Regions from separate parts of the Sphingomonas sandaracina genome, predicted to be linked through region 1. Evidence: riboswitches for the same ligand, from Rfam matches in the RefSeq annotation. Region 1 holds a riboswitch; the other holds the start of a gene.
The links. A riboswitch is a leader RNA that binds a small molecule or an ion and turns the genes downstream of it on or off. The one in region 1 is predicted to bind thiamine pyrophosphate.
Positions count from the first base shown of each region.

Region 2: another riboswitch for thiamine pyrophosphate. It lies ahead of U1707_RS15400 (TonB-dependent receptor); the one in region 1 lies ahead of thiC (phosphomethylpyrimidine synthase ThiC).

Region 1 covers NZ_JAXOJK010000003.1:205,020-220,982, forward strand. Annotated here, with positions in the region: gene thiC (phosphomethylpyrimidine synthase ThiC) at 1-1,819, opposite strand, end outside; TPP riboswitch at 1,859-1,968, opposite strand; gene U1707_RS10395 (outer membrane protein) at 2,374-3,246, opposite strand; gene U1707_RS10400 (ferritin-like domain-containing protein) at 3,329-4,351, opposite strand; gene U1707_RS10405 (ferritin-like domain-containing protein) at 4,403-5,422, opposite strand; gene U1707_RS10410 (MipA/OmpV family protein) at 6,018-6,881, opposite strand; gene U1707_RS10415 (DUF2141 domain-containing protein) at 6,951-7,457, opposite strand; gene U1707_RS10420 (hypothetical protein) at 7,857-8,075, shown strand; gene U1707_RS10425 (GNAT family N-acetyltransferase) at 8,059-8,628, opposite strand; gene crtY (lycopene beta-cyclase CrtY) at 9,017-10,183, shown strand; gene U1707_RS10435 (phytoene desaturase) at 10,180-11,658, shown strand; gene U1707_RS10440 (LOG family protein) at 11,841-12,422, shown strand; gene U1707_RS10445 (phytoene/squalene synthase family protein) at 12,600-13,550, shown strand; gene U1707_RS10450 (hypothetical protein) at 13,670-13,900, opposite strand; gene U1707_RS10455 (ABCB family ABC transporter ATP-binding protein/permease) at 14,034-15,863, shown strand.
Region 2 covers NZ_JAXOJK010000005.1:119,736-135,698, reverse strand. Annotated here, with positions in the region: gene U1707_RS15425 (efflux RND transporter permease subunit) at 1-674, opposite strand, end outside; gene U1707_RS15420 (efflux RND transporter periplasmic adaptor subunit) at 681-1,895, opposite strand; gene U1707_RS15415 (TetR/AcrR family transcriptional regulator) at 2,009-2,599, shown strand; gene U1707_RS15410 (GntR family transcriptional regulator) at 2,893-3,546, shown strand; gene U1707_RS15405 (hypothetical protein) at 3,559-3,750, shown strand; TPP riboswitch at 3,873-3,982, shown strand; gene U1707_RS15400 (TonB-dependent receptor) at 4,109-6,352, shown strand; gene U1707_RS15395 (phosphotransferase enzyme family protein) at 6,354-7,523, shown strand; gene pnuC (nicotinamide riboside transporter PnuC) at 7,520-8,098, shown strand; gene U1707_RS15385 (DUF4139 domain-containing protein) at 8,081-9,613, opposite strand; gene U1707_RS15380 (DUF4139 domain-containing protein) at 9,613-11,031, opposite strand; gene U1707_RS15375 (TonB-dependent receptor) at 11,258-13,939, shown strand; gene U1707_RS15370 (Ca2+-dependent phosphoinositide-specific phospholipase C) at 13,939-15,039, shown strand; gene U1707_RS15365 (histidine phosphatase family protein) at 15,041-15,963, shown strand, end outside.

The sequences.
Region 1 (15,963 bases):
CGAAGATCGCGCGGTTGGTGTCGGTCTGGTCGATATCCGCCGCCAAGAACGTATCCGCCGGCGCGTTCTGCTTCGCTGCGAAGTCCCGGACTTCCTGCGTGATCTTCATCGAGCAGAATTTTGGGCCGCACATGCTGCAGAAGTGTGCGCTCTTGGCGCCTTCGGCTGGCAACGTCTGGTCGTGGTATTGCTCGGCGGTGTCGGGGTCGAGGGAGAGGTTGAACTGGTCTCTCCAGCGGAATTCGAAGCGCGCGCGGCTCAGCGCGTCGTCGCGCATCTGGGCGGCGGGGTGGCCTTTGGCGAGGTCGGCGGCGTGGGCGGCTAGTTTGTAGGTTACTACGCCGACCTTGACGTCGTCGCGGTCGGGGAGGCCTAGATGCTCTTTCGGCGTGACGTAGCAGAGCATTGCGGTGCCGTACCAGCCGATCATCGCGGCGCCGATGCCGCTGGTGATGTGGTCGTAGCCGGGGGCTATGTCCGTCGTGAGCGGCCCCAGCGTGTAGAAGGGTGCTTCGCCGCAGACCTCGAGTTGCTTGTCCATGTTCTCCTTGATCTTGTGCATCGGCACGTGGCCGGGGCCTTCGATCATGACCTGGACGTCGCTCTTCCACGCGCGGTGGGTGAGTTCGCCGAGCGTGTAGAGTTCGCTGAACTGCGCTTCGTCGTTGGCGTCGGCGATGCTGCCGGGGCGCAGGCCGTCGCCGAGGCTGTAGGCGATGTCGTACGCCTTCATGATCTCGGTGATCTCGTCGAAGCGCTCGTAGAGGAAGCTCTCCTTGTGGTGGCTGAGGCACCATTTCGCCATGATCGAACCGCCGCGCGAGACGATGCCGGTGACGCGTTTGGCGGTCATCGGGATGTAGGCGAGGCGGACGCCGGCGTGGATCGTGAAGTAATCGACGCCCTGCTCGGCCTGCTCGATCAGCGTGTCGCGGAAGATCTCCCAGGTGAGGTCCTCGGCGACGCCGCCGACCTTTTCGAGCGCCTGGTAGATCGGCACGGTGCCGATCGGGACGGGCGAATTGCGCAGGATCCATTCGCGGGTGTCGTGGATGTTGCGGCCGGTGCTGAGGTCCATCACCGTGTCTGCGCCCCAGCGGATCGACCAGACGAGCTTGTCGACTTCGGCGGCGACGTTGGAGGCTACCGCGGAGTTGCCGATGTTGGCGTTGATCTTGACGAGGAAGTTGCGGCCGATCGCCATCGGTTCGGATTCGGGGTGGTTGATGTTGTTGGGGATGATCGCGCGGCCGCGGGCGATCTCGTCGCGGACGAATTCGGGGGTTACGAAGTCGGGGATCTGTGCGCCGAAGGATTCGCCGTCGCGAACGTAGTCTTTGAGCATGGCGCGGCCGAGGTTTTCTCGGGTGGCGACGTATTCCATTTCGGGGGTGATGATGCCGCGGCGGGCGTAGTGCATCTGGCTGACGTTGGCGCCGGCGCGCGCGCGGAGGGGGCGCTGGATGGTGGCGGGGAACTGGGGGACTCCACCGGAACGGTCCGGGCCAAGCTGGCCGTTGTCTTCGGGGCGGAGTTCGCGGGCTTCGTAGGGTTCCACGTCGCCTCTGGCTTCGATCCAGGCGCGGCGGAGTTGGGGGAGGCCGGCGTTGATGTCGATTTGCGCGCGGGGGTCGGTGTAGGGGCCGCTGGTGTCGTAGACGCGTAACGGGGGTTCGCTGCACGACGGGTCTAGGACGATCTCGCGCATGGCGACGCGGACGTCTGGGCTGGTCGGGACCGCTACGTGGATTTTGCGCGAGCCTCGAATCGGGCCTGTGGTTACGCCGATGTCGGTCTTGGATTGCGTATCGATGGCCATGCGCTTGCTCCTACGGGTCTCGGAGCAAGGCTTGCGGTTCTGTGGCGACCGCTCCCTCCCTCCGCCGGTATCAACCGGATCAGGTTCAGCGGGTCGAAGGCTCCTGCCTTCCTCTCAAGCGCGGATTAGCGCTCCCCCGGGGTGGGGTGAGCATACGCGGCTGGGGGTGGGGTGCAATGGGGAATTTGGGGGCTCGGCGTGTGCGAAGCTTGGTGATTATTGCGCGCTCGATAAGGCACCACCCCGGCGAAGGCCGGGGCCCAATTGGAGGACGGCGGTAACGGAGGGCAGTTCTTCGTTGTATCCACCTCGCCAATTGGGCCCCGGCCTTCGCCGGGGTGGTGCTTCGGTTCGGGGTTGGGGCTCTCTAACAAGAAAGGCCGCTGCCCTGGTTGGGGCAACGGCCTTTTTTCAAGGTGGCAGAGCCAAGCTTGCTCCGTCATGCCGGGCTTGTTCCGGCATCCAGCGTGCCGCGCAATCGAGGGTGTCGAGTTTGCGGCGCGGTGGACCCCGGAACTAGTCCGGGGTGACGGAGTGGTTGGTTACGTCTTGCTTCAGAAGCGGAAAGAAACGGTTCCGCGCAGCGAGTGCCAGCGGAAGTTCTCGTCGCTGCGGCGGAAGGTGGTGCCGCTGGTGTTGGGGGCGAGGACGAACGGGTTGTTCGCCAGCAGGACCGGGCTGCCGGCAATCGCGGTGCCGGCGGTGACGAGGACGCGGGCGTCGTCGTCCTTGTACTGGTGATAGGTGTATTCCATGCCGATCGAGATGTTCCGGGTCAGCTTCTGCTCGATGCCGCCACCGCCGACATAGCCCCAGCGCTTGTTCGAGCCGGTGGCGGCGAAGGCGTTGGCGGTGTTGGTGGTGAAGAACAGGTTGTCGATCTTGGCATAGCCGGCGCCGCCGGTGGCGTAGAACAGCGTGTTGCGGGCGGCGAGACCGGCGCGGGCGCGGACCGAGCCTTCCCACTTCAGCTTGCGCGCCATCGTGTAGCTAGCAGGCGTGGTCGAGAAGGCGGCGACGCTGTCGGTGATGTCGGACTTGCCGAATTCGCCGACCAGGCCGACCACGAACGGGCCGCTCTGCACGTCGAAGCCTGCGCGGCCATAGTACGACCAGCCATCATCGTCGTTGCGGCAACCGTACGCCGGGACCGCGGTGCGGGCGGAGCCGTTGCAGAAGCCCGGCGAGAAGGCGTTGGCGCCGGTGATCGTGTTGACGCTGTCGCTGAAATTGCCGTCGCCGTTGCGATCGAACAGGATCGACGAGCCGACGTCGTTGCTCTGCACGTCATAGCCGCCGGCCGCGCCGATATAGACGCCCGAGAACGGCTTGCTGTCGGTGGTCATGTCCTGCGCGGCGGCCGGAACGGCGAAAATGCCCGCGGTCGCGAGACCGGCGAGCATCGTGAGCTTCGTGAAATGTGTCATGGTTCGTTCCCCAAACGAGAGGCCGCGGCGCCCTGAATGTGCGCCGCGACCCGGATTTTCCTGTTTTAGTTCGTGACGACGATCACGCGTTGGCGCCGCTCGTCCGCAGTGAATCGAGGCGGTTGTTGGTCCCGTTGGGGAAGAAGCCCCCGCCGATCCTTGCGGTGTTGGTCAGGTAGACGATGTTGTGCACCTGCGCGACCGAGCGGCTATAGGCCAGACCGTTGACGTCGGTGGGCACGATGTTCGAGATCGTCGGATCCGAACCGGTGATGCCCTGATCGATATCGCTCGCACCATCCAGGCTGTCGCGCGCATTGCTGATCTGGTTCGCAGCGGTGATGAGCGACGGCATCGGGTTCGGCGTCTGCAGCCCCTTGCGGTACAGGATCGTGCGGATCAGGCCCGCATGATAGGCCTCGGCGGCAAGGATGCCGGCGGCTGCCTCGAGATAGGTCTTGTTGGCGATCAGCGGTGCCGCGCCCTTGTAGGCCGAAACACCGACGTCCTCGAAGATGTACGCGCCGAGCAGGAAGCTGTTGTCGTCGGCATAGGGGTTGAACACACCCGTTGCACCGATGACGCCGGCCGCGCGGGCGGCCGAGGTGAAGGCACCCGGCGCGGCTGCCGTGCCGACCGAGATGTCGATCGCAGGCTGGGCGACGGCGGCGGTGCCGAGGGCCGAGCGCAGAAACGCGACGTGGGCGACTTCGTCGATCGCGATCTCGCGGGCATATTCGCGGACGACGGCATCCTGGAACGGTACCTGAGCGCCGCCGGTGACCGCACCCTGCGTACCGGTGCCGGTGAGCAGGCTGGCGTTGAGGCCGACGCCGAACGCCGCGACCGCGTAGAACTGCGCTTCGAGATATTCGAGGTTCAGTGCGACATTGAGCACGTCGGCATCGCTGAGCGTCGCGGCCGGCGTCGGTCCCGGCGTCGGGGTCGGTGCGAGATCGGCATCGTCGTTGCCGCAGGCCGCGAGCAGGCTCGCGCCACCGATGGCGAGGGCCGAGCCGCCGGCGAAGCGAAGGAAGCCGCGGCGTTCGTTGCGGCGGGCGGCAATCGCGTCGAATATCTCGAGCTTGGTATTGAGATCGGTCATTGGGTTAATCCCCTGAATAGCGAAGATGAGCGTTGGGCCGGACTGAAGCGATCAGGCTGCCGCAGTGCTCGTCTTGATGTTGCCGGCCATGCCGTTCGGGAAGAACCCGCCGGCCGATGCCGCACCGCTGTTGAGATAGACGATGTTGAGCACCTGACTCACCGAGCGGCTGTAGGCCACGCCGTTGCTGTCGAGCGGGACGATGTTCGACACGGTCACCGCGGCCTGCGTGGTGGCGAGGTTGATCGGCGTCGCGCTGTACGACGAGATGCCCTGGTCGAGATCGTTGGCGCCGAAGATCGTCGTGTTGGCGCCACCGCCGTCGAGGCTGTCGCGGGCCCGCGAGATGGCATCCGCGGACGTGCGGAGCGACGGCGTCGCGATGCCCTTGCCGTACAGAGTCGTGCGGACGATCGCGGCGTGATACGCCTCGACCGCGAGCAGGCCGGCTGCAGCCTCGAGAAACGTCTTGCTGGTCAGCAGCGGGGCGGCACCCTTGTACGCGGTCACGCCGACGTCTTCGAAGATGAACGCGCCGAGCAGGAACGCTTCGTCCGTTGCGTAGGGATCGAACGCGGTGCCGGCGGGGACGAGTCCTGCGGCCTGCGCTGCGGTCGAAAAGGCGCTGGTCGGCGAGACGCTGACGTCGATCACCGGCTGCGCGACGGCGGAGGTGCCGAGCGCGGCGCGCAGGAACTTGACGTGCGCGATCTCGTCCTGGGCGATCTCACGGGCATATTGCGCGACGATCGGATCGGTGAAATTGACCTGGCGGCCACCGCGGACGGCACCCTGCGTGCCGGTGCCGGACAACAGGCTGTTGTCGAGGCCGGTGCCGTAGGCGGCATAGGAGTAGAATTGCGCCTCGAGATATTCGAGGTTGAGCGCGAAGTTCAGGACGTCGGCGTCGGTGACGGCCTGGGCCGCCGCGGCGCTGGACATCGACAGCGCGGTCGCACCGGCCGCGGTGATCGCAGCGGCGCCGAGCGCATTCTTGAAAAAATCACGACGCTCGCTGCGCCGTTCCACTCGCGCATCGAGGGCTTCGATCAGGTGCACGCTCTCGGTCATATCAGGGTCCTCCCCTTGTTGTTGCAGACGTCGGAGTTATTGAAACAATCGAACAATCCGGACCGATGAGAGTAACACCCTGTCGCCAAGGCCCGACTCGTAACGCGCTCTATTGCGGGCAGAAATCTGCCGTCCAAATCGAGTAACGGACGCACCGGGGAAATGGACGCAGCATTAACGGTCACGCCGTGAAATAAATCTGGGCGGTGGTGTGGGGTGCGGTGGGGCTGCGGCGGGGTGGTCTTGCGGGGGCGCCATGGGGCGTGAGTCGCGGCGGTTTGGCGGGCGCTTTATGCCTGGCGTTGCTGAAGAGCCACTAGTGGATAGCGAGCTCTGCCCCCCTCCCCTTCAGGGGAGGGGACGGGGGTGGGGCGTTGCCACACGGACCGCGTTCGCGTGGAACTGCCCCACCCCAACCCCTCCCCTGAAGGGGAGGGGCTTTTGGGTTGGACCTTCTGGACGCCGCTTGGGCCGCCATGTGCAGGAATGCGTAGCGGTTCCCGCCCTCGCAATCCTCCCCCCTTTTGCGGGGGAGGATCGATAGGTCTTCGGTTTGGCTTCAGTTTGCCCGGTAAGAGATCGGGCCGGCCTCAGATCAGAAGGTGTAGGTCAGGCCGATCGCGCCGAGCCACTGGTCGGCGTCGCCGACGTCGGCGACGATCGGGCTGTCCTTGTACTTGCCGACCATGCGTCCGTAGAGCACGCCCGCGCCGACGCCGAGGCCGTGGCGGAGATCGCCCGACAGGCTCTGCACGACGAACAGCGAGGCGTTGACGCGACGGAAGCCGGCGTCGTTGACGTCGTAGGTCCGCAGCCCGCTGGCGAGCGAGCCGATCGGTGTCACCGCCGCATAGGTGCGGCCGAAGCCCTTGCCGGCATAGTCCGCGGCGAGGCCGAGCGAGACGAGCGTACGCACCGACAGCGGCGTGGTGTAGTTCACCTGCGGCGTGATGACATAGCTGTCGTACGTGCCCGACACGTCGTGGACATAGGCGACGCGTGCGGTGAGCGTGTCGTAGTCGCTGGTGATCACCCCGGTCCGGGCGATGCCGACATAGCCGCCGATCTCATAGGCCGTGTCGATCTTGCCGAGTGCGCGAACCTGGCGGTTGTCGATATCGCCGGTGCGATCGCGGCGCAGGCCGCCGATGACGCCGACTTCGTAATTGATGCCGACTTCGCCGGTGTTCGGGATCAGGTTGAAGTAGAGCTGCGTGCCACGCAGGAAGAAGTCATGGCCGCGCACCGTGCCGACGAAAGCACCGGCGGGGGTGAAGGAATTGCTGTCCGCGCCCTCGTAATCGGGCATCGATACGACGCCGAGCGCGACCGTGACGCGGTTGTTGTCTTTGGGATCGGTGATCGTCGGCGACGGGTTCGGATCGGTCTGCGCTAGCGCCGGCGTGGCGGTGGCGAGTACCGCGATTGCGGCAGACAGGAATAGGTTGAATGCGCGCAAGGACGTGCTCCGGACAAAAAGGTTCCACGGCGGAACGCGGTGAAACCGATTTCGGTCCGTTACGATCGGTCAGAAGATGTAACGCATTTTCACCTGTTGCATATCGGCATCACCAGCCAGCTTGAACTCGGCCGCGGAAAAATGCGGTGGCCCGAACCGGACGGCGGCATTGCGCGAGAAACCATAGCCCTCGCGCGGGATGCCGGCGATCGTATCGAGCTTCGAATTGTTGTTCTCGTCGTGAATGAGCGCGAGCGCATAGGCGCGCTGCGGCAGGCCGGGGAAACTGATCGCGTGGACGCTTGCCGGGATCGACCGGGTCAGCGCGTCGGCATCGTCGACACAGGCGGGAAAATTCTTCGGATCGGCGGTCAGGCAGACCCGGATCATGCCCTTGGACGAGCGGAGATTGTCGACTTCGACGTCGAGCCGCGTGACGGGTGCCGTCGCGGCCAGCATCATCCATAGCGCACCGATGCCGGCCGCGCCGCCCAGCCGCCGCGACATCGCGTTCCATGCGGTCCGGGTGACGGGGGGTGTCGCAGAGCCGATCCCAGGTTCGGAAGTGATGGCCATGTTTGCACCCGTATCGTTCATGATGTCGCCGATGGCGTCCGACCTTCATCGGCCGCGCGCCCCATTGCTCCTCGTCACATGAACCGCGGGAAAACCTGCCGCATCATATGATCGCCATGGCCCATACCCGTCGCATACGGCTTCACCAAATTGCGTGCGCCGACATGGATCGGAATTGCGAGGACCAGTAGCGGAAGTATCACAGCGGTCGGTGCTCGGATCGGGTGGCTGTGCGTCGGATGGGGGGTCGGGATCTGGGCCGAGATCGAGATCGGATCGGTGCTGGCCTTGCACGGTCCGGGAGATTCCGCCGGTGCGGCGATAGCCCCTATGCAGTGCGCGGAAACGTGATAGCCTCCCCGTTCAGAGCAGGATGACCTGCCGATCGGAGAGTGATGCATGGCAGACCAGAACGCACGCGGGGACCCGGGCCAGGATAGGGGCCAGAATACGGACCAGGATTCCGGCAAGGCCCACAAGGATCACAAGGGACTGATATACGCGATCACCGGCAGCATCCTGGCGCTGGGGATCATGATGATGGCGTTCTACGACCGGGCGGGCGATCCGATGCCGATCGCGTCGGTGCAGCAGCCGGTCGTCACCGCACAGCAATAACCGCGGGATTTGCGGGAGGCGCGGCGCGGTCGAAGATCAGGATCGGCGCGTCGCGGTAGATGCCGGTCGTGCGCAGTCGGTAGCCGAAGCGGTCCGCCAGCCGGATCGACGCGGCGTTGGCGGGATCGATGATGCAGGTCGTCGCGGGGATGCGCGCGTCGGTCCACGCCAGGATCGCGGCGAGGGCTTCGGAAGCATAGCCCTGGCCTTGCGCGGCCCCGGCGAGGGTCCAGCCGATCTCCGGGCTGAGGCCTGAGGCGGCGTCGATCGACGGCACGATCGCGCGGCGGGCTTCGATCAAGCCGAGTTCGCCGATCAGGCGGCCGGTGGCGTCGCGGGCGATCCAGCTGCCGTAACCGAACAGGGTCCATTGGCCGATCGAGCGGAGGAGGCGGATCCAGACGTCCTCACGCGACCGCGGCTGGCCGCCGATCATCGTGTAGACGCGGGGGTCGGTCCACATTTCGGCGCAGTCCTCGAGGTCGGCGGCGGTGTGGCCGGTCAGGGTCAGGCGGGCGGTGGTTAGCGTGGGGGCGGATGCGGGCTGGGGCATTCATACTGTCTAAGGCGGATTTGGATGAAGGGGTATGCGTTGCCGCGCATTCTCCCCTCCCTGGAAGGGAGGGGTCGGGGGTGGGTCGGCCCGATCGAGCCACGCGCGTTCGGATATGCGGAAACCGACCCACCCCCAGCCCCTCCCTTCCAGGGAGGGGGGCAAGGCTGGTTTCTCTCGTTATTCGCTATCGCTCGCCCCCCCTTTATCGCTCGTCCGCCATCGCTCTTATCCCGTCGCTCGCGCCCTTCCGCGCGTCGCTCCTTTCGCTGTGCGACGCGGCCCCGCTCCCAGCCTGCATCCCCTCGCGGCAATGCAGGTTGTCTTCGCGTCTGATTGCTTTGCAAAGGTTGTTTTCGTGCCCCCCGCTTTGCGCTAGTCGCAAGGCATGGCATCGACGATTTCCTGCGACGTCGCGATCGTTGGCGCGGGTTTGGCCGGCGGGATGATCGCGCTGGCGCTCAAGGCCAGGCATCCGACGCTCGACGTGCGGCTGATCGACTCCGCGCCGGTCGTCGGCGGCAATCACCTGTGGTCGTTCTTCGGCAGCGACGTGGCGCAGGCAGATCGCTGGATCGTCGCGCCGCTCGTGGTGCATGCGTGGCAGGGGTACGACGTCCGCTTTCCGGCGCACGGACGGACGATCGACGCGACCTATTATTCGATCGAGAGCGAGCGGCTGGACCGCGAGGTGCGCCGCGTCCTGCCGGGCCATGCGCTGATGCTGGGGCGGAAAGTGTCGGGCGCGAGTGCGACCGCGGTGGTGCTGGCGGATGGCGACCGGATCGAGGCCAAGGGCGTGATCGACGTGCGGGGCCCGGGCGATCTGTCGCTGCTCGATCTGGCGTGGCAGAAATTCGTCGGGCGCGAGCTGGTGCTGAGTGCGCCGCACGACAGCCCCGTGCCGACGGTCATGGACGCGACCGTGCCGCAGATCGACGGCTATCGCTTCGTCTATTGCCTGCCGCTGGCCCCCGACCGGATGTTCGTCGAGGACACCTATTACAGCGACACCCCCGATCTCGATGTCGAGGCACTGACGACGCGTATCCACGACTATGCGGATGCACGCGGCTGGCACGTGGCGCAGGCGGCGCGCCACGAAGCGGGTGTGCTGCCGGTCGCGATGGGGGGCGATTTCGAGGCGTATTGGCGGTCGGGCGGGGCGCATGTCGCGAAGGCGGGCATGCGCGCGGGGATGTTTCATCCGACCACCGGCTATTCGCTGCCCGATGCGGTGCGGACCGCGTCGATGCTGGCGGGGCTGAGCGATTTTTCGGGCGTAAAACTGCATGACGCGACGCATGCGATGGCGCGCGCGACGTGGAAAAGCCGTGGTTTCTACCGGATGCTCGACACGATGTTGTTTCGCGCCGCCGAGCCCGAGGAACGCTATCGCATCCTCGAACGCTTCTACCGCCTCTCACCATCGCTCATCGGCCGTTTCTACGCCGGACGCTCGACGCTTTCCGACAAGGCTCGCGTTCTGACCGGCAAGCCCCCCGTCCCCATCGTGCGCGCCGTCCGCGCCATCGCAGGCAGTATGTCATCATGAAGACCGCAATAGTCATCGGCGCAGGTTTCGGCGGGCTGGCGCTCGCGATCCGGCTGCAATCCGCCGGCGTGCAGACGACGATCGTCGAGAGCCGCGACAAGCCGGGTGGGCGTGGGTATTTCTGGGAGCGCGACGGCTTCACGTTCGATGCGGGGCCGACGGTCATCACCGATCCGGATTGCCTGCGCGAGCTGTGGGCGCTGTCGGGCCACGACATGAGCGATGACGTGACGCTCGATCCGGTGCTGCCGTTCTATCGGCTGAACTGGCCGGACGGGACGAATTTCGACTATACCAACGACGACGTCCAGATGCGCGCCGAGATCGAGAAGCTGCATCCCGGCGACTGGGCGGGGTACGAGAAGTTCCTGCAATATTCGGCCGGCGTGTTTCACGAGGGCTATGAGAAGCTCGGCCATGTCGCGTTCCTCGATTTCGGGTCGATGATCAAGGCGGCGCCGGCGCTGGCGAAATACCAGGCGTGGCGGTCGGTCTATTCGATCGTGTCGAGCTTCGTGAAGTCGGAGAAATTGCGCGAGGCGTTGAGCTTCCATACGCTGCTGGTCGGCGGCAATCCGATGACGACGAGCGCGATCTATGCGCTGATCCACAAGCTGGAGCGCGATGGCGGGGTGTGGTTCGCGCGTGGTGGTACCAACCGGCTGGTCGCGGCGCTGGTCACGCAGTTCGAGCGGCTGGGCGGCGTGTTGCGGCTCGACGATCCGGTGACGTCGATCGAGACTCTGGGCGACCGCGCGACGGGCGTGACTACCGCGAGCGGCTGGTCGGGTCAGGCGGATGCGGTGGCGGCGAACAGCGACATCATGCACACCTATCGCGACCTGCTGACGACGTCGCGCAGTGCGAAGCGCAAGACGGGGTCGCTGGAGCGGAAGAAATACTCGCCGTCGCTTTTCGTCGTGCATTTCGGGATCAAGGGCACCTGGCCGGGCATCCCGCACCACATGATCCTGTTCGGGCCGCGCTATAAGGGTCTGCTCGAGGACATTTACGACCATGGCGTGCTGAGCGAGGACTTCTCGCTGTACCTGCATCATCCGACCGTGACCGATCCTTCGCTGGCGCCGGAGGGGCATTCGACGTTCTACGCGTTGGCGCCGGTGCCGCATCTGGGCAAGTTCCCGGTCGATTGGGACGAGATCGCACCGATCCTGGAGAAGCGCATCCTCGACGAGATCGGGCGACGGTTGATCCCGGACATCCACGAGCGGATCGTGACGAAATTCTCGTACGCGCCGAAGGATTTCGCGCAGGACCTGAACGCGCATCTGGGGTCGGCGTTCTCGCTGGAGCCGGTGCTGACGCAGAGTGCGTATTTCCGGGTCCACAACCGCGACGAGCATATTCCCAACTTATACTTCGTGGGGGCCGGGACCCATCCTGGCGCTGGGATTCCTGGCGTTGTGGGAAGCGCGAAGGCTACGGCTCGGTTGATGTTGGAAGGCGAGAAGTAAGGTTTGTTCACGCGGAGGCGCGGAGACGCGGAGGTGTTGCGCTTGTCGCGTAGCGACTGTCCGCCAAATCGCGATGGAGGTTTGATGCCCGTTCCGGGCGGTTCTCCTCCGCGCTCTCTGCGCCTCTGCGCGAACAAAATCTTTTCTTGCAGCCGCCCGCCGCCATCCCCTAGCGGTGCGGGATGAAGAGACTTGCTGTGTATTGCGGGTCGGCGACGCCGGCTGATCCAACTTATATCGAGGGCGCGCGCGCGCTCGGGCGGACGCTGGCCGAGCGGGGGATTGGCCTCGTCTATGGCGGCGGGCGAACCGGGCTGATGGGCGCTATTGCGAATGGCGCACTCGAGGGCGGCGGCGAGGTTATTGGGGTTATTCCTCAGGCGCTGGTCGATGCGGAGGTTGCGCATCGCGGGTTGACCGAATTGCACGTGGTGCAGGGCATGCATCAGCGGAAGCAGATGTTTACCGATCTCTCCGATGGGTTCGTGACGATTCCGGGTGGCACGGGCACGATGGACGAGCTGTGGGAGGCGCTGAGCTGGGCGCAGCTTGGGTATCACGCCGATCCGGTCGGGTTGCTGAATACCGCGGGCTATTATGACCATCTGATCGCGTTCTGGGACAAGATGGGCGAGGTCGGGTTTCTGCGGCCGCAGCACCGTGACCTGCTGATCGTGGCGGATACGCTGGATGTGCTGCTCGACCGGATGGGGCGCCATGTCCCGACGCAGCCGATCGTGCGGATGAACGCGTCGGATTTGTGAGGGTTTTTGGACTGCACGCCGAACCCCACTCCACCCCGGCGGAGGCCGGGGCCCAATTGGGGAACGTGGGTTGGTGAGCGTTGCGCGTCGTTACGTCGACCTTCCCAATTGGGCCCCGGCCTTCGCCGGGGTGGTGGCCATAGCGGTGCAGCCTGCGATGGTGGTGAGAGTGCGAGAATGAGTGAGCCCCTCCCCTCGCGTGCGGCGACCGTTGCGGCGGCGCATGAGTCTATCTCGCGCGGGTCGAAGAGTTTCGCGGCCGCCAGCCTGTTGTTCGACAAGCCGACGCGCGAGCGGGCGTGGCTGTTGTACGCGTGGTGTCGGCGGTGCGACGATATCGCCGACGGGCAGGATCATGGGCACGGGATGACGGTGGTCGAGGACGCCCCTGCCCGGCTCGTCGCGCTGTCGGCGATGACCGAACAAGCGCTCGCCGGCGACTACGTCGGCGAGCCGGCGTTCGATGCGTTGCGGATCGTCGCTGCCGAGACCGGCATGCCGAAGCGGTTCGCGCGGGATTTGGTCGAGGGCTTTGCGCTGGATGCGCGCGAGTGGCGGCCGCGGTCGGAGAACGACCTCTACAAATATTGCTACCATGTCGCGGGCGTCGTCGGGTGCATGATGGCCGTGGCCATGGGCGTCGATCCCGAAGACGAGGATACACTCGACCGTGCGTGCGATTTGGGGATGGCCTTCCAGCTCGCCAACATCGCGCGCGACGTCGAGGAGGATGACCGGGTCGGGCGGTGCTACCTGCCCGAGGAATGGCTGGTCGAGATGGACTTTCCGCCGGGCCAGCACATGAAGCCGCCGTTCCGATCACGGCTGGCGGTGTTGACCAAGCGGATGGCGGAGCGTGCCGCTGCGTTCGAGGCGAGCGCGCGCGAGGGAACGCCGGCGTTGTCGTTCCGCTCGGCTTGGGCGGTGCTGTCGGCGGCGGGGATATACGGCGCGATCGGGCGTACGGTCGCGGCTCGGGGTGAGCATGCTTGGGATCACCGGGTGACCACGTCGGGCATGCAGAAGCTGGGGTTTATCGCGAAGGCTGCGCGGGAGGCGGCTCGGCGGGAGACGCTGTATCCGCGGACGGTGAGGGATGCGCGGTTGTGGACGCGACCTAAGGTATGATGCTCGCCGGCCTCAACTACTCCGAACGTGTTCCGGGGTAGACCCTTCCAGGCAGTCTCACGCATCGAGCTCGGCGACGGGTGGATGCCGGAACAAGCCCGGCATGACGAAAATACTGGTCAGCCCTGCGACTTGGCCTTGCCGGTCTTCGCCATGAGCTGACCGCTGGCGCGGCAGTTCGCACCGATCATCGGGTAGGGAACGTCGGTATTCTGCGCCAACTGATTGGGAAGTGCCGCGCGGCACTGCGCCATCGTCTCGTAGCGCGCCGGGATGACGCGTGCCTCGGTGCAGTTCACATTGCCGTCGCTGCAGCCCATGATGGCCATGACGTAGAACAGCGGTTCCATTTCATTCTCCAGCGGGTCGCGGTGGCGATCCTAGTGGCCATCGTCGGACACGGTGATAAAAGCGACGAACTGGCAGGAATGTTCCGCCAAACGCTTTCGTCGGGGCTTGACCGCGCCTACATCGCGTCGATCCATGCCCCCTGATACCTACACCTCCACCCGCGCGGACCAGCCGTTGCTGCCGACGCTCCGCCGTTTCCTGCCGTTCCTGTGGCCGGCGGGGCAGCCCAAGCTGAAGGCGCGGATCGTCGTCGCGATGCTGCTCGTGATCGCGTCGAAGCTGATCCAGGTGTTCGGCGCCGCGTTCACGCTCAAATACGCGGTCGACCGGATGGCGGGGAACGATCGCGGGGCGCTGACGCTGGTCGTGCTGCTGGTGGTCGGGTATGCGGCGTCGCGGTTCGGGACGACGCTGTTCGACAATCTGCGCAACGCGGTGTTCGAGCGCGTCGGACAGGATGCGTCGCGGCGGCTGTCGGCGCAGGTGTTTCGTCATCTTCATGCGCTGAGCCTCGATTTTCACCTGTCGCGGCGGACGGGTGCGGTCACCAAGGTGGTCGAGCGCGGCACCAAGAGCATCGACACGATGCTGTATTTCCTGCTGTTCAACATCGCGCCCACCGTGTTCGAACTGGTGCTGGTGCTCGGGCTGTTCTGGACCAAGTTCGGCTGGCCGCTGGTCGTCGCTACCGTCGTGATGGTGGTCGGTTATATCGCGTTCACGCGGATGGTGACCGACTGGCGCAACGCCTTGCGGGCGCAGATGAACGACCTCGACACCGGGGCGGTCGCGCATGCGGTGGATTCGCTGCTGAACTTCGAGACGGTCAAGTATTTCGGTGCGGAGGAGCGCGAGGCGAAGCGCTACGACCGGGCGATCACCGCCTATTCGGAAGCCGCCGTGAAGAGCGAAAACTCGCTGGCGTGGCTCAATCTCGGGCAGGCGCTGATCACCAACCTGATGCTGGCGGGCGGCATGGGCTTCGTGGTGTGGCGGTGGAGCCGGGGCGAAGCTTCGGCGGGCGACGTGGTGTTCGTGTCGACGCTGTTGGCGCAGCTGTTCCGACCGCTCGACCTGCTGGGGATGGTGTACCGCACGATCCGGCAAGGTGCGCTCGACATGGCGGCGATGTTCGACCTGATCGATACGCCGGCGACCGTGGTGGACGCGCCGGGTGCGCCTGTGCTGGCGGTGAGAGCCGGGCATGTGCGGTTCGAGGGGGTGTCGTTCGGATATGATGTCGGGCGGCCGATTTTGCGCGATCTGGAGCTGGACGTGCCGGCGGGATCGACGCTGGCGGTGGTCGGGCCTTCGGGTGCGGGGAAATCGACGCTCGCGCGGTTGCTGTACCGGTTCTACGACCTGACGGGTGGGCGGATTACCGTCGACGGGCAGGATATTGCGGAGGTTCGGCAGGCGTCGCTGCGGGCCGCGATCGGGATTGTGCCGCAGGACACGGTGCTGTTCAACGACACGATCGGGTATAATATCGCGTACGGTCGCGAGGGGGCGGAGATGCCTGAGGTCGAAGCAGCGGCGAAGGGTGCGGCGATTGCCGGGTTCATCGAGCGCCAGTCGCTCGGGTACGCCACGCGGGTCGGCGAGCGTGGGCTGAAGCTGTCGGGCGGCGAGAAACAGCGCGTGGCGATCGCGCGGACGCTGCTGAAGAACCCGCCGATCCTGATTTTGGACGAGGCGACGTCGGCGCTGGATAGCCGGACCGAGTCGGAGATCCTCGATACGCTGGAGGCGATCGAGCGTGGGCGCACGACGATCGTGATCGCGCACCGGCTGTCCACGGTCGTGCATGCGGACCAGATCGTCGTGCTGGAGGCGGGGCGGATCGTCGAGAAGGGCACGCATGCGGACCTGTTGCGGCAGGGCGGCGTGTATGCGGAGATGTGGAACCGGCAGGCGCAGGAGCGCGCTGGGGATGATGCGGGTGCGTTGGCGGCGGAGTAGGTTGGGCTTCTGCCGCTTGGTGGAACCGTGAACCCTCGCCAGACCACACGCCGTCACCCCGGACCTGTTCCGGGGTCCACCGTTCCGCAAACTCTCACGT
Region 2 (15,963 bases), on a different contig from region 1:
ACCGCCGGGAGACTGCCGACCTGACCGGCCGAGACCTGTGCGTTCTGCGCGGTCAGCGCGGAGGTGATGTCGGTGACGGTGACGCCCAGGTTCGACATCTTGAACGGGTCGACCCAGATCCGCATCGAATATTGCGCGCCGAACACCTGCGTGTCGCCGACGCCCTTGATGCGGCTGAGCGGATCCTGGAGCTTCGAGGCGATCATGTCGCCGAGATCGACCTGGTCGTGGTCGCCGTTTTCCGAATAGGCGGCGATGATGAGCAGGAAGTTGGCGGTCGCCTTGGTCACGCGAAGACCGGCCTGCTGCACTTCCTGCGGCAGGAGCGGCGTCGCCTGTTGCAGCTTGTTCTGCACCTGGACCTGCGCGATGTCGGGGTCGGTGCCCTGCTCGAAGGTGAGCGTGATCGCGAGGTTGCCCGAGCCGTCCGAGGTCGAGGCGAAGTAGCGAAGGTTGTCGATGCCCTTCATCTGCTGCTCGATGATCTGCGTCGTCGTGTTCTCGAGCGTCTGTGCGTCGGCGCCCGGATAGGACGTCGCGACCGTCACCTTGGGGGCGGCGATCTCAGGGAACTGCGCGATCGGCAGCGACCGGATCGCGAGGATACCGGCCAGCATCAGGATGATGGCGATGACCCACGCGAAGATGGGCCGATCGATGAAATAGCGTGACATGGGCGGTTACTTCCCGGCCTGCGCGGACGTGTTGCCGGCTGCGGGATCTCCACCCGCTGCGGCACCACCGGTGGCGCCACCCGCGGGCTTGGCGACCTGCTGCGGGGCCGCGGGCTTGACGGTCGCGCCGGGACGCAGGTTGAGCAGACCCTCGACGATCAGCTTGTCGCCGGGCTTCAGGCCGCTGGTGACGATCCACTTGTCGCCGATCACGCGGTCGGTGGTAACGTTTCGCTGCTCGACCTTGTTCTGTGCGTTGACGACCAGAGCGGTCGCACCGCCACGCGGATCGCGCGTGATGCCGGCGGTGGGCGCCATGATCGCCTGGGCGCGCGTGCCCTCGACCAGCTTCGCACGGACGTACATGCCCGGCAGCAACAGGCCGTTGGGGTTGGGGAAGCTGGCGCGCAGAGTTACCGCGCCGGTGGTCTGGTCGACGGTGACTTCGGCGAACTGGAGACGACCCTCGATCGGGTAGGTCTGGCCGTTCGGAAGGATCAGCTGCACACGCGCGCTGCCGTCGCCGCGCGTCACGCCGCCGGTCGCCATCGCCTGCTTGAGATCAAGCAACTGCGCGGCCGACTGTACGACGTCGACATAGACGGTGTTGGTGCGCTGGATCGTCGCGAGCGGGTCGGTCTGGCCGGTCTGGACCAGCGCGCCGACGGTCACGAGCGACCGTCCAATGCGGCCCGAAATGGGCGCCTTGATGCGCGTGAAGCCGAGGTTGACGCGCGCCGACTGGACCGCTGCCTGCTGCGCTGCAACATTCGCGCGAGCCTGTTGTGCGGAGGCGGTGGCGTTGTCCGCCTCCTGCTTGCTGACCGCGTTCAGCGCGACCAGTTGGCCATAGCGCTGCGCCTGAAGGCGGGTCGCGTTGATCTGCGATTGGGCGGCGCCGAGCTGGCCCTGCGCGCTGGCGAGTGCCGCGCGGTAGGGGGCGTCCTCGATCGCGTAGAGGACCTGGCCCTTGCTGACCATCGCACCCTCGGTGAACAGGCGATCGCGAACCACGCCGCTGACCTGCGGACGCACTTCCGAGGTTTCCACCGCGGCGATACGGCCGGGAAGCTCGGAGGTGAGCACCACCGATTCCTCGCCGACGGTAACGACGCCGACGGTCGGCGTGGGCGGTGGCGGCGGGGCCTGCTCCTTGCCGCAAGCCGACAGCAGGACAAGTGCGGCCAGTGCCACAGATCCCTTGAGGTTCAATCGCTGCATGTTGAGCATCCCGACGTCCGTGCAGATAGGTTTACCGGAATGAACGTTCATTCCGCTTGCTTGCCCGCTAGGATTGTGCGAGCGGCCGGTCAACCAAAAAACGCGTTGGGAACATGATTTTGAGTGCAGTGCAGCATGAGATGGGGAGTCGGCAGCGTATCGTTGCTGCGGCGCGCCATCTGTTTGCGACCCAAGGGTTTCATCAGACGCCGATGTCCGAACTGGCCGTCGCTGCGGGTGTTTCCGTCGGCCAGATCTATCGCCTGTTCACCGGCAAGAACGCGGTGATCCAGGCGATCGTGATGGAGGACGCCACGGCCAGGATGGCCGAGCTGAAGACGATGAACGACTCGGTCAAATTCGAGGGATTGTCGATCGAGCAAGGGTTCGTCGAGTTGGCTCGCCGCGCGCTGTCGAAGGGCGACGAAGCGTTGTCGTTCGAGATCATGGCAGAGGCGCACCGCAATACCGATGTCGCCGACACGATCGCGGATCTGTGTCGCGGCTTTCGTCAGATGATCCGCGAACTGGCGTGCGTCGCCAATCCGAAACTCGAGGAGAACGAGCTCGAGGGGGCGGAGGAACTGATCCTCGCTTTCATGTTCGGTCTCGGCCATCGCACCTTGTCGCGCCCGCGATTGTCGGAAGACGAAACCGCGCGATTGACCGGCCGCATGATCCTGGCCGCGGTACGCGCACTTTAAGCCACCGCACTGTGTCGCGTTGCAGACACGCCAGTGCTTACCCTCGAAATAATGAGAGCGACGCTGTGTGGCCTCCGAGCACGTTGTTGAGAGAATACGCACGTTCCAGCCTTGGCTGACCGTCCCGGCGCCCAATACGCGCCGTTTCACCGTGTGAAGACCTCGTTCGGCGACCGTTAGTGCTGTTCGCGGATGTCGGCCCGTTCTGGGAAGGCGTTCAAGTTTCATGAGCCCTTTGTCATGAAGTGTGGGTTATGCAGGGGCTACAATCCCGTCCCCGGAGCCTTCCGTCTATGAGTATCGTCGTCCGCACCCTGTCCGAGCAGGTGTTCGAGATCGTCCGCGAACAGATCGTCACAGGCAAGCTCGCGGGGCATACCGCGATCCGCCAGGATGCGCTGGCGAACGAACTGGGCGTCAGCAAGATTCCGCTGCGCGAGGCACTGGCCCGGCTCGAGCAGGAGGGCCTGCTGACCAGCCATGCGAACCGTGGCTATTCGGTCCAGCCGATGTCGGCGGACGAGGCCGACGACATCTTCGCGTTGCGGATGAGCATCGAGCCGCAGGCTGCCGCCTATGCGTCGACGGTCGCCGATGACGCGGATCGCGCCGCTGCCATCCTGGCGTTCGAGGAACTCGACAGCGCGGCGGGCGAGCGACTGGCGGAGGTCGCGATCCGCAATCGCGTGTTTCACACCGCACTCGTCCGGCCCGGCCGACGCCTGCTGACCACGCAGATGGTCGAGCGGCTGGCTATTCTCGCCGAGCGTTATGTCGTCGCGCACCTGCGGCCGGCGGGGCGTGAGCACCGCGCGCATTTGGAGCATCGCCAGCTGCTCGACGCATGGCTGGCGCGCGACGACGATCGCATGCTGACGTTGCTGACCAGCCATATTCAGTCGACGCTGACCGATCTGCGCTTCCAGCTCGCAACGGGGCGGGACTAGAGATCACAGCCGATGATGGGCATTGTTGGACCGCGTAAATCGTTCGAATGGTCTGCCGATAATGCGCAGCACAGCCTCGCCAAGACGCCGAATTGGCCGCACCTGACCGCGCTCGGGGTCGGCGCGGTCGTCGGCACCGGGACGATCCTCGGCTGGCTGTACCTGCTGGCAAGCCTGCCGACCCCATGCTCGTCCGGTTCGTGATCTGGAACGCCGTCGGGCTTGCGCTGTATGCGGCCTATGGTCCGGCGCAACCGCCATGCGGGCCGCGCCCCGCCGCGGTGACGCGATAGCGCTTTCCAGCCGGATACCAACAGCCTAAGCGACTTCTATCCCCGGGGGGCCGCTGACGCGCGGCTGAGAGGTGGGCAGCAGCCCATGACCCGCTGAACCTGATCCGGCTTATACCGGCGTAGGGAGGGTCTGCGGCTGGCCCGTCGTCCCTCCGATTGGAGTGGACGTGAACGTTTTCGGTGCTGGTTTTCCGTTTTTGAAGTCCGCGATGCCGTCCCGGCATGGGTGCGTCCGGCTGGGTCTGGTCGGTGTGGTTTCGTCCGCCGCGATGATCGCGTCGTCCGCGGTCGCGCAGGTCGCTTCCGATCCCATCGAGCCGGCCGAGATCCGCGTCGTCGGCACGCCCGATCCTGCCGGGTTGCTGCCCGACCAGCGCACGCCGAAAGCGCAGAGCGCAATTTCCGCCGATTTCATCGTCAAGCAGGCGCCGACGCTCAACGCATTCCAACTGGTCACGTTGCTGCCGGGTGCGAACGTCGCGTCGAGCGACCCGTACGGCCTGTCGACCAGTTCGAGTCTCACCGTACGCGGGCTCGGGCAGGACGAGATCGGCGTGCTGATGGAAGGCGCGCCGCAGAACGACATCGGCTATTATTACGCCTATCCGTCGCAGTTCGCCGACCCCGAGAATCTGCGGCGGATCACGCTGGCGCAGGGCGCGGTCGATATCGATTCGCCGACGCTGGGCGGTGCCGGCGGGCTGTTGTCGCTGGCGCTCGACGATCCGAAGGCCCGCCCCGGTGCGCTGGTCGATCTGTCGCTCGGCAGTTACGCGGCGCGGCGTGCGTTCGTCCGGGTCGACACCGGCACGATCGGCAACGCCGGGGTAAAGGCGTTCCTGTCCTATTCGAACACCCGCGCGGACAATTGGCGGGGTGCCGGCTACGATACGCGGCAGCATATCGATGCGAAGTTCCTCAAGGAATGGGGGGCGGGGAACCGCGCCAGCCTCGCGCTGTCGTATAACGATGCGAACTCGTCGAGCTATCCGAGCCCGACGCTGGCGGAGTGGAACGCGCAGGCTCGCGGCTTCAACTACGACAAGCGCTATACGGCGGGGAATACCAACTATTGGCGGCTGTACCGCGCGCCGTTCCGCAACCTTTACGCTTCCGCGCCGGTGCATCTGGTGCTGAACGACCGGCTTGCGTTGGACACCACGACCTATCTCCAGTTTGGCTATGGCAACTCGCCCTACGGCACGCAGCTGACCACGACCGGCAATTTCCTCGGGACCGAAGAGCTGGCGCAGCCGATCTCGCTGCCGGGTGCGATCGACGGCGTGGCGACCGTGCTCGGCAATTATACCGGCGATCAGATGCGGACCGGCAACGTCAGCAAGCTGACCCTGAAGACCGGCGTGCATACGCTGACAGCCGGGCTCTGGTTCGATTACGGCACCGACCGTGTCACGCAATCGTACACGTCGATCGATGCGGACGGGCAGCCGACCGATCGCTGGGGGTATCGTGCGAAGGCGATCCGCACCGCCGACGGTCGCCTGCTCGCCTATGAGAATCAGCGCACCGTTACCGTCACGAAGGGGTTCTTCGTCGCCGACAGCATCGCGCTGACGCCGCGGCTGACGATCGACGCCGGGTTCAAGGGCGTCGACGTGCTGCGCAACGGCCGCAACTACCTGCCGGGGCCGCAAGACACGGTGCGGCTCGATAGCTTTGCCGCATTGCCGCGGGCCGCGGTCCATTACCGGATCGACGATCGCCAGCAGGTGTTCGCCAACATCACCACCAACTTCCGCACACCCAACGAGTTCACGCTCTACAACAGCTATTTCGGCGGGGTCGTGGCGACGCAGGGCACGACCGCGCTCAAGAACGAATATTCGGTGTCGCAGGAACTCGGCTATCGGTTCATCGGCGAACGGCTCTCGGCGTCGGTCACCGGCTTCCACTACAAGTTCCGCAATCGTCAGTTGGCGACCGTCATCAACCAGGGCGGCGCACTGATCAACGGCACACTCAATGCCGGCGGGCAAACCTCGTACGGGGTCGATGCCGAGGTCGATTACCGGCCGGTCGCAGGCGTCAGTCTGTATGTGTCGGGCGAGTATCTGCATGCACGGATCGACGACGACCTGCCGGTCGGCGGGGACGTTCTCGCAACCCGGGGCAAGCACGCGGTGTCGAGCCCGACGGTCCAGTTCGGCGCGGGCGGAACGTATGACGACGGCCGGTTTTTCGGCAGCGTCGCGTCGAAATATCTCGGCCGGCAATATGCGACCTTCGTCAACGACGAGCGCATCAAGGGCTATGCGACGCTCGACCTGTCGGTCGGTCTGCATCTGGCCGAATGGCTCGACGGCAAGCGCACCGATCTGCGCGTCAACGCGATCAACGTCACCGATCCGCATGTCCTGGCCGGCGTGCAGGCGGTCACCACCAACGCGCAGGACTCGATCGGCCGCAACGGCACGGTGATCGCAGGCACCGCGCCCGCCTATTATATCGGCAGCGGCAGGGCGGTGATGGCGACGGTGTCGCGTGCGTTCTGAGATGACGTCCGCTTCGGCCCTGTCGGTGGTCCCGCCCGCCAACCATCTCGTTCACGGAATGGGCACCGCGTTAGAAGTGCCGACCTGGCCCGCGATCACGGTCGACGAGGCGGTGGCGGCACTGGCCCATTTTTCGATCGCGGGAGAGCTGACGGCGTTGCACTGGCATTCGCCGCGACCGTTTTCCGCAGCAGCGCTGGTACAGACGACGCGCGGCATGTTTCTCCTGAAGCGCCACGACCACCGGCTTCGCACGATTGAGGGACTGGCCGAGGAACATGCGTTCGCCGCGCATCTGGCGGCGAACGGCGTGTCGGTGCCGGACCTCGTGCGCGCGACCGACGGAGCAAGCGCCACCGCGATCGGTGACTGGCGGTACGAGCTGCACCGCAAGGCGGCCGGAGCGGATGCGTATCGCGACCGGCTGTCCTGGACGCCGTTCCTGTCGCTCGACCATGCGCATGCCGCGGGGGTGGCGCTCGCGAAGGTGCATCTGGCGGCGCGCGACTTCGACGCGCCGGCGCGGTGCCGCCAGCCCCTCGTCGCCAGCTTCGCGATCCTTCCGGCAAGCGATCCGATGGCGACGACCGAACACTATGTGACGGCGCGTCCTGCGCTGGCGGCATTTCTGGCGGAGCGGCCATGGCAGCAACAGCTGGCGCCGCTGTTCGCGCAATTGGGAGACGGCCTGTTCGACCTGCTGGCCGGACAGCCGCCGTTGTGGACGCACAACGACTGGCATCCGTCCAATCTGCTATGGGCGGAGGACGGCACCGTGCAGACCGTCTTCGATTTCGGGCTCGCTGACCGGACATGCGCCGTCCACGATATCGCCACCGCGATCGAGCGTACTGCGGTCCGGTGGCTCGAACTGGGGCAGGGGGCGGACGACGCGATCGGCAATCCGGCCACGGCGCAGGCGCTGCTCGCGGGCTATCGCACGGTCGCGGCGCTGAGCTGTGCCGACCTGACCACGATCCTCCGCCTGGTCCCGCTGGTCCATCTGGAATTCGCCTTGTCGGAGATCGATTACTTCACGAGCGTGGTCGTGGATCCGGCGTCTGCCGCGCTGGCGTGGGACGGCTATCTCATCGGCCATGCCAAATGGTTTCTGTCGGCTGCGGGGCAGGATTTTCTCCAGCGGATCGCCCTGCCGGTGCACGGTCAATGACGTTGCTCGAAATCATAGCCGTCATCATCAGCTTCGCCGGGATCTGGCTGACCGCGACCCGGCGCATGCTGTGCTGGCCGGTCGGCCTTGTCGCCTGCGCGCTGTATTTCAAATTGTTCCTCGATGTGCGGCTGTACGCCGACATGGTCCTTCAGGCGCTGTTTGGCCTGGCCATCGTCTATGGCTGGATCGCCTGGGCGAACGGACAGGACGATGCGGGAGAGGTCGTCGTTGCGCCGCTCAGTCCCAGGCGCGTGGCCGCGGGGCTGGCGGCCGGTGGCGTCGGCGCGATCGCGATCGGCTGGTTCACGAGCCGCTATACCGATGCGGCGCTGCCGTGGATGGATGCGGGGCTGAGCAGTTTCAGCCTCGTCGCGCAATATTGGACCGCGCGTCGTCATGCCGCCAGCTGGCTGCTGTGGATCGCGGTCGATGTTCTTTACGTCGGGATGTTCGTGTTCAAGGGATTGTTGCCGACAGCGGGGCTTTATGCGGCGATGATCGTGCTGGCGGTGATCGGCTATCGGCGTTGGCGCAAGGCTGGCAGGCCGGATGCATCAATAGCCATAGCCTAACGTCGCGACGCTGTTCGCGGGCACGGTCGATATCCAGGTCTGCTTGCCGTCGACCCGGCGGAGCGTCGCGGTCGGTGCTTTGAACGCTTTTTGCCCGGCATTGCCTAGTTCGACCTCGATCGTCACGGGGAACGGATTGGCGTTGCTCAGCGTGACGATTGCGTGGTCCTTGCGATCGGCGACCTGACGCAGATAAACCCGAGGGCTCGTTCCCGCCGACAGCGTGAAGCGCTGCCCCGTCGCCGTGTCGCCGACCCGGCCGAGACCGATCAGCCCGCGCGATCCGTCGCGCTCGACGTACAACGCGGTCGAGCCGGAGGGTAGCGGCAGGCCAAGCCCGGCGCCTGTCTCGTTGTGCATGCGCAGTTCGATCCGGACCGGCGTCTCAGCGATCGTCCGGCCCGGCTGCACCTGGCTGCGATAGCGCCGCTCGAACGGTACGCGGCTTCTGCTCAATAACGCGACCTGTTTCATCTGGTTCGCGGCGACCGTTACGGGCTCCGGCACGCGGTAGAGTTTCAGATCGCCAAGGTCTTCCGGCGGGGGCGGCGGGGGCGGCGGTGGAGGTGCTGGCGGGGCCATCATGGCCATCGGCGATCTCATAAGCGAGGCGGTCACGACAATCTCGTCGCGCTCGGGCGCGTCTACGGTCTTCAAGTCCGACGTCGTCGTCCCGAGCGGATAGCATTCCAGCCGGAGACGGGCGACAGCGGCGCGGTACGCGCGGACCTCGCGACGTTCGAGCCGACCCGCGACCGCCTGGACATCGGCGTTCGCGAAGCTCTCCGCGTTGCCGTTGGCGAGCGTCATCCAGGCGAACAGATCGAGCGTGCGGCCATCGGCGGCGATCGTCGCGACATAGCTCGCCGCCCAATCGAACTCGGATGCGAGATACGAGACGGTAACGGTCGCCGTCGTCGCGCGCGGGCTGCGGGTGGTCACGCTCAGCACAGGCTGCGGCGAGAGGCCGGCGGGAATTTTTGCGTAGCGCGGTCTTTCGGGAAGACCCGAACAGCCGAGCGCTTCGACGCCTTGCGCGGTCCGTACGACGACGCCGCCCGCCGGCCCGGCCACGATCACCGCATCCTCGCTGCGCACCTGGCCGGTCGCGCGCGACGTGCGGGTCAGGGTCACGTGACGGCCGAGCGATCCGTCGATCAGCGCGGCCGGCGACAACAGCCGCGCATCGCGGTTCTTCTCGACCGTGCCGCCGGGCAGCCCGGTGATGATCGCGCTGGCGGGAATGATCCCCCCGGCGACCCCCTCGAACGTCACGACCGCCGGCCCTTTGGGCAGCCTTATCATCCGGGTCTCGGTCACCACCGCGAAGCCGCCGAGATACCGCAGATCAGGTGCCTGACCACGCTCGCGATACGGGTTGCGATAGACCGTGACGGAGACGTGCCGCGGCGGCGACGCGGCGACAGTCTTCGAGCTTGATATAACCGCTTGCGCCGTGACGGGCATAACCGGAACGCCGACCAGCATCGCCAGCAGGGCGACGATACCGCGCATCAGTTGCGGGTGTCGAAGCTGGCCGTGACGACCGACGTTCCATTGGCGGGCACCGTCACATGCCAAAGAGCGCTGTCCGAACTTTGGCGCTCGCTCTTCTGGCTCTCGGCCTGAACGCGCGTATCGGTCCACGACCAGTCGAGCCCCGCCTGGATCAGGTCGACCACAACCGGCTTCGCGCGCGCATTGCTGAGCGTGTAGCGCATCGTCGTCCGCCAGCGATCCGTCGACAACTGGGTCCGGCTTTCGACCAGGGGCAGCACCTTCACGTCGAACGCGTCGCCGGTACGCAGGCTGATATCCGAGCCTTGCGGGGTATGCTCGATGCGGTTCTCGCCGGTGAACTGGGGCTGGCCGCGCTGATCGCGGACGTACACGCGGACCGTCCCCGCGGGCAGCGCATCGCCGAGGCCGCCGGCGGCCGAATTGGCGAACCGCAGCATGCTGCCCGCGCTTTGCGGTTCGGTCTGCGTGCCGAGCCAGGCGTTGCGATATTCATAGCCTGCGCTGGCCTTCGCGCCTTTGACGTCGAGAAAGCTGACCTGTTTGGTCTGCTTGTCGGCGATCGTGGTGCGCGCCTTGAGAGGATAGAGGTAGAAATCGCCGAGCTGTTCGCGGTCCGCGCTTTCGGTGCCCGCCCGTCGCATCGGCGAGGTGGGGCGGTTGACGCGGAAGGTCTGGTTGTCGTCATCCGAGGCGACCTCACCCGCGACGAGCAGCGTTTTCGCACTGTCGAAGGTGGTGCCGGTCGCGTTGCGCAGCGTGATCCACCCCTGCACGTCGATCGTGCCGGTCTTGTCGTCGAACAGTGTCACATAGTCCGCCTGCCAACCGAGGCCGCGCGTCAGATACGACAGGGTCGCGAGCCGTGGCCCGGCGCGCGGGCTCGCCAGCGTCACCGACAGCGTCGGTCGCGCGCGCAGGTTCGCCGGGATCTTGTCGAAGATCGCGCGCACCGGCAGGCCGTCATCGCGCAGCACTTCGATATGGTCGGCGATCTGCAGCACCACGCCGCCGTTGACCGCGAGCACCTTCGCCCGCTCGCGCGTTTCCGCACCGGTCGCAGGATTGGTCCGGACGAGCGTGATAGTCTCGCCAACCGCCTTCTCCATCAGGCTAGACGGGGTCAGCAAGTCGTAGTCGAAATTCTGTTCGACGACGGTCGTGTCAGGCGCGTTCAGCGATACCGTTTCGGGGCGGATCGTCGCGCTGACGTCGGGGAAGGACTGACGTGTGCGGCCGGCCGGAAGGTCGAGGCGGCGGATATCCTGGATGAGCGCGATGTCGTTCGTGTAGATCGTCGCGGACACGTCGCCCTGCGCCGAACCGCTGCCCGGCACCGGCGGATCCGACTGTGCGACAGCGGCGGCCGATGCGGAAGCCAGCAGCAATACAGCTGCGATCCGTACAGTGATCATGTCGATAATCCCCTTTGCCGGCAGCATGACCGACGGGCGGAACAACGACAATGGGCAGGGTCGTCGAAAGACACGAGCGCGGCACGGTGGCTCGTCCGGATAAAGTGTACGATTCGGCGAGACATCACCGCACGTAACGGGATTGTAGCATTGCCTTCGCGAAACTGACCCGGAACGGACCTAGTCGCGCCGGTGGCGGCAACGTGGTCGCAGGGGACGTCTCTTCATGCGCAGTTTCAAAGGCCTGCTTCGGGCATCGGTTTCGCTTACTCTGATCGCGGGTGCCGCTACGGCCCAGGCGCAGACGTCTTCACCTGTGACCACGCAGGACCGCGCGACCGGGTCTGCGCAGACGACCGCCGAAGCCGACGACACCGGCGAGATCGTCGTCACCGGCACCTACGCCCGCAGCCTGAAGGCGGCGACCGAGACGAAGCGTCGCGCGGATTACGGCGTCGACTCGATCAGTTCGACCGACATCGGCAAGTTCCCGACGCAGAACGTCGCCGAGGCGTTGCAGCTGGTGCCGGGCGTGACGATCACGCGGCCGCGCGGCGAGGGGCTGTATGTCAGCGTCCGTGGCCTGGGGCCGCAGTTCCAGAGCACGTTGCTGAACGGCAGCTCGGTCGCGCTGAACGACCTGATCGAGAATGGCGGCGCCAACGGCCGCCAGTTTCGCTTCGAGATGCTGCCGGCCGAATTCACGTCGAGCATCGATGTCGTCAAGACGCCGACCGCGAACATGACCGAGGGAGCGCTGGGCGGCAATATCGACGTGAAGACGTTCCATCCGCTGGATGTCGGCACCAAGACGACGGTCAATCTGCGCGGCACCTATACGAGCCAGACCGACAAGGTGAAGCCGAACGCGACGCTGATCACCAGCTTCGCGAATGCCGCCGGCACGTTCGGCATCCTCGCGGGCGCGCAATATTGGGCGAAGTCGGTCCGCAACGACCGCTTCATCAACTTCGGCTGGAACCTGGACAAGTTCACGTCGGCCGCCTCGGGTGGGCTCCCCGCCGGGCTTTATACGCCGACGCGGACCCGGCCGACGATCGAGACCGAGGATCGCAAGCGCATCTCCGGCATGTTGTCCGCGCAGTGGAAGCCGAATGCGGAATTCGAAACGACGCTCGATATTCTCGCGACCCGCCTCGACGTCGCCTATGACGAATTCGGCCTCGACATCTATCCCGACGATTCCAGCGTATCGGGCCACCGGCCGGTCATCGTCCCCTCCAGCGTGAAGCTCGACGGCGATACGGTGATTGCCGCGACGATCAACGACGTGCGGTTCATAGCTTCGCGCGAATACAGTCTCAACCGGCACGACCTGCTCAACATCGGTCTTCGCCAGACCTGGGATTCCGACGCCTGGCATGCGTCGGGCGCGGTGAACTGGTCGAGCGCGCACAGCTTCCACCCGAACTATAACGAGGGGACGGTGCGCAGCCGGGCGATGTTCTTCGCGCCGCTGACCTACGATGCGTCGGCTGGCTACAAGGCGATCCCGACCTTCACGACGCCGGTCGATCCGACCAACCCGGCGAACTACCAGCTGTACCAGTTCAACATCGCGCCGAAGAACAGCAAGGACTGGGATTTCTACACGCGCGCCGATCTCGCGCATGATTTCGACGGCTTCGTCACCAAGCTGGCGGCGGGCGGCGAGTATCACTGGCGCAAGCGCGACTATGCGCGGCGCGATTTTCTCGTCAATCCGGCGCCGAACACGCCGCTGTCGAGCCTCGGCACGGGCGCGTACGAGCAATTGCCGTACGGCGATTTCCTGAAGGGCGTCCCCGGCAACACGCCGCGCAATTTCCTGGTGCCGGTGACGCAGGCCTATCTCGACGCGTTCTTCACCCCCGCAGTGCAGGCGTCGGCGCTGACTCCGGCGGATCTGCGCTCGTCGTTCGTCGTCACCGAGAAGGTGCTGGGCGCCTATGCGCGTGCCGACTACGGCTTCGATGCGGGCGCCGTACCGGTCACCGGCAATATCGGCATCCGCTATGTCCATACCGACCAGGTCGCGAGCGGCACGTTGACGACCGGCAACGTCGCGACGCCGGCAAGCTTCCCCAAGACGTTCAACAACTGGCTGCCGAGCTTCAACCTGCGCGCCGAACTGACGCACGATCTGGTCGGCCGTCTCGCCGCCAGCCGCGTGCTGACGCGGCCCAACGTCACCGACAGCGCGCCGCGGATCACCGTGTCGACCGACGCGCCGACCGCCAGCGGCGGCGATCCGCAGCTGGTGCCGTTCCTCGCCACGCAGTTCGACGGATCGCTCGAATGGTATTTCAACCGTGCGGGTTCGCTGACCGGCGCGGTGTTCTACAAGGCGATGGACGATTACATCACGCAGCAGAACGTCAACATCGACATCCCCGGCCGCGGCTCGGTACTGCTGTCGACGCAGGTCAACGGCGGCGATGCCAAGGTGTACGGCGTCGAGGCGGCGTACAATCAGGTCTTCACGTTCCTGCCCGCGCCGTTCGACGGGTTCGGCGTGCAGACCTCGTATACGCACACCTCGGTCAAGGCGAGCTACACCGCGGGCGCGCGACCGATCCGCGACGAGCTGATCGGACTGTCCAAGAACAGCTTCAACATCGTCGGGTTCTACGACAAGGGTCCGTTGTCGACGCGGCTGTCCTATGTCTGGCGCGACCGGTATCTGTCGGGCACCGGCAGTACGACGCAGGCGCCGGTCTATACCGCGCCGTTCGGGTCGCTCGACGGCAACATCTCGGTCAAGGCGAGCGACCGGGTAACCTTCAGCCTGGAGGGGATCAACCTGTCGGGCGCGCATCTCTACACCTATAACGACGACGAGAACCGCTTCGGCGAGATCAACTATTGGGGCCGAACGATCCTGTTCGGCGTGCGGGCGCAGTTCTGATGCGCGCGCGTCATGCCATGCTCGCCGCGCTCGTCCTCGCCAGCGACGTCGGCGCGCAGACCACGCCACCGCTGCGGATGAACGACATCCAGGTCGTCGGGTCGCACAACAGCTTCAAGGCAAAGATCCCGGACGCGGTGATGGCAGAACTGCGGCGGCGCGATCCGAAGACCGCGGCGGCGCTCGATTACTATCACCTGCCTCTGTCGGCGCAGCTCGACCGCGGCTTGCGGCAGATCGAGATCGACATCTTCGCCGATCCCAAAGGTGGGCGCTATGCGAACCCCAAGGGCGAGCAGATTGCGAAAGCGGCCGGCGAGAAGACCGCGTTCGATCGCGCGGCGATGTTGCGGCCGGGCTACAAGTCGTTTCACGTTCCCGACATCGACTATATCTCGACGTGTGTGACGTTGCAGCGCTGCCTCGGCGAGGTGACCGCGTGGTCGCGCGCGCATCCGCGGCACCTGCCGATCATGATCACGATCAACGCCGCCGATACGCCGCAGTCGCCGTTGGTGGCGGCGCCGTTGCCGCTCGACGACGCGGCGCTGCTCGACTCGCTCGATCGCGAGATCCGCCAGGCGATACCAGGACGACGGCTGATCGTGCCCGATGAGGTCCGGGGCGACGCGGCGACGCTGGCAGGCGCGGTGCACGACAAGGGCTGGCCGACGCTGGAGGCTGCGCGGGGGCGGATCTACATCCTGTTCGACGTGCGGCCTGCGGTGTCGAATGCGTATCGGGTGGGACATCCTTCGCTGCGCGGACGGGCGATGTTCGGCTGGTATCCCGACGGCGAGCCCGAGAGCGCGATCCAGATCGTCCAGGATCCGCTGGTCGACGGCGCGCGGATCCGCGATCTGGTCAAGGCGGGCGTGATCGTGCGGACGCGGACCGACGCCAACACCGTCGAGGCGCGGGCGCACGACCTGGCCAAGGCAAAGGCGGCGGCGGACAGCGGCGCGCAGGCGGTCAGCACCGATTATTATCCGGGCGCGCCCGATCCGCAGGGACTGAAGTTCTCGGTGACGCTGCCCGGCGGCGCGATGGCGCGGTGCAATCCGGTGCTGGTCACCACGCCTTGCAAGGTTGCTCCCTGACATGAAGCTTTCGGTACTGTTCGCCGTGGTGCTCGGCACCGGGTTCGCGCTCACGGGCAGCACGGCGCAATCGCCGGCGCGTCCGGCCTTCGTCACCGAACGAGCGGTGCTGGTCATGCGGCACGGCATCCGCGCACCGCTGTCGGGTGAGGTGCCGGACGGGACGCGCACCGCGACGCCGTGGCCGAAATGGAGCGTCGCCGAAAGCCGGGTCACCCTGCACGGCGCGCGCGCGCTCGAGATCGTCGCGCGCGAGGACCGCAAATGGCTTGCCGCGAAGGGCCTGCTCGACACGCAGGGCTGTCCGACGGCGGGTGCGGTGCGGATCGCCAGCAACAGTTCGGAGCGGACGATCGACAGCGGCGAGGATTACGCGAACGGCTTTGCGCCGGGTTGCGCGATCGCCGTCGAGCATCGCCCGGTCGGGACGGTCGATCCAATGTTCGAGCCTCTGCGTGCGCACGCGACCACGTTCGATGCGAAGGCGGCGATCGCCGATATCGATCGCTCCACCGGCGGCATGACCGCGTTGGTGCAGCGGCACGCACGCGAGATCGCCGAGCTCGACCGCGTGCTGGGTTGTGGCAGCGGGTGCGTACCGGGCGGGCCACCGCGCGTGTCGGCCGAGGACGACGGGCACGGCATCGCGTTGGAGGGGCCGATCCGCGGCACGTCCGGCGTCGCGCAGGTCCTGCTGCTGCAATATGTCGAGGGTCTGCCCGCGCGCGATGTCGGCTGGGGGCGGGTCGATGCCGCCGGGCTGAAGCGGCTCGGCGCGCTGCACGCCGCGTTGTTCGCGGTCTTCACGCGGCCGCCGTACATGGCGGCGCATCAGGCGGCGCTGCTCGGCCGCCGCGTGCTACAGTCGATCGAGGCCGGACCCAAGCTCGACGTGCTGATGGGGCATGACACCAACGTCACTGC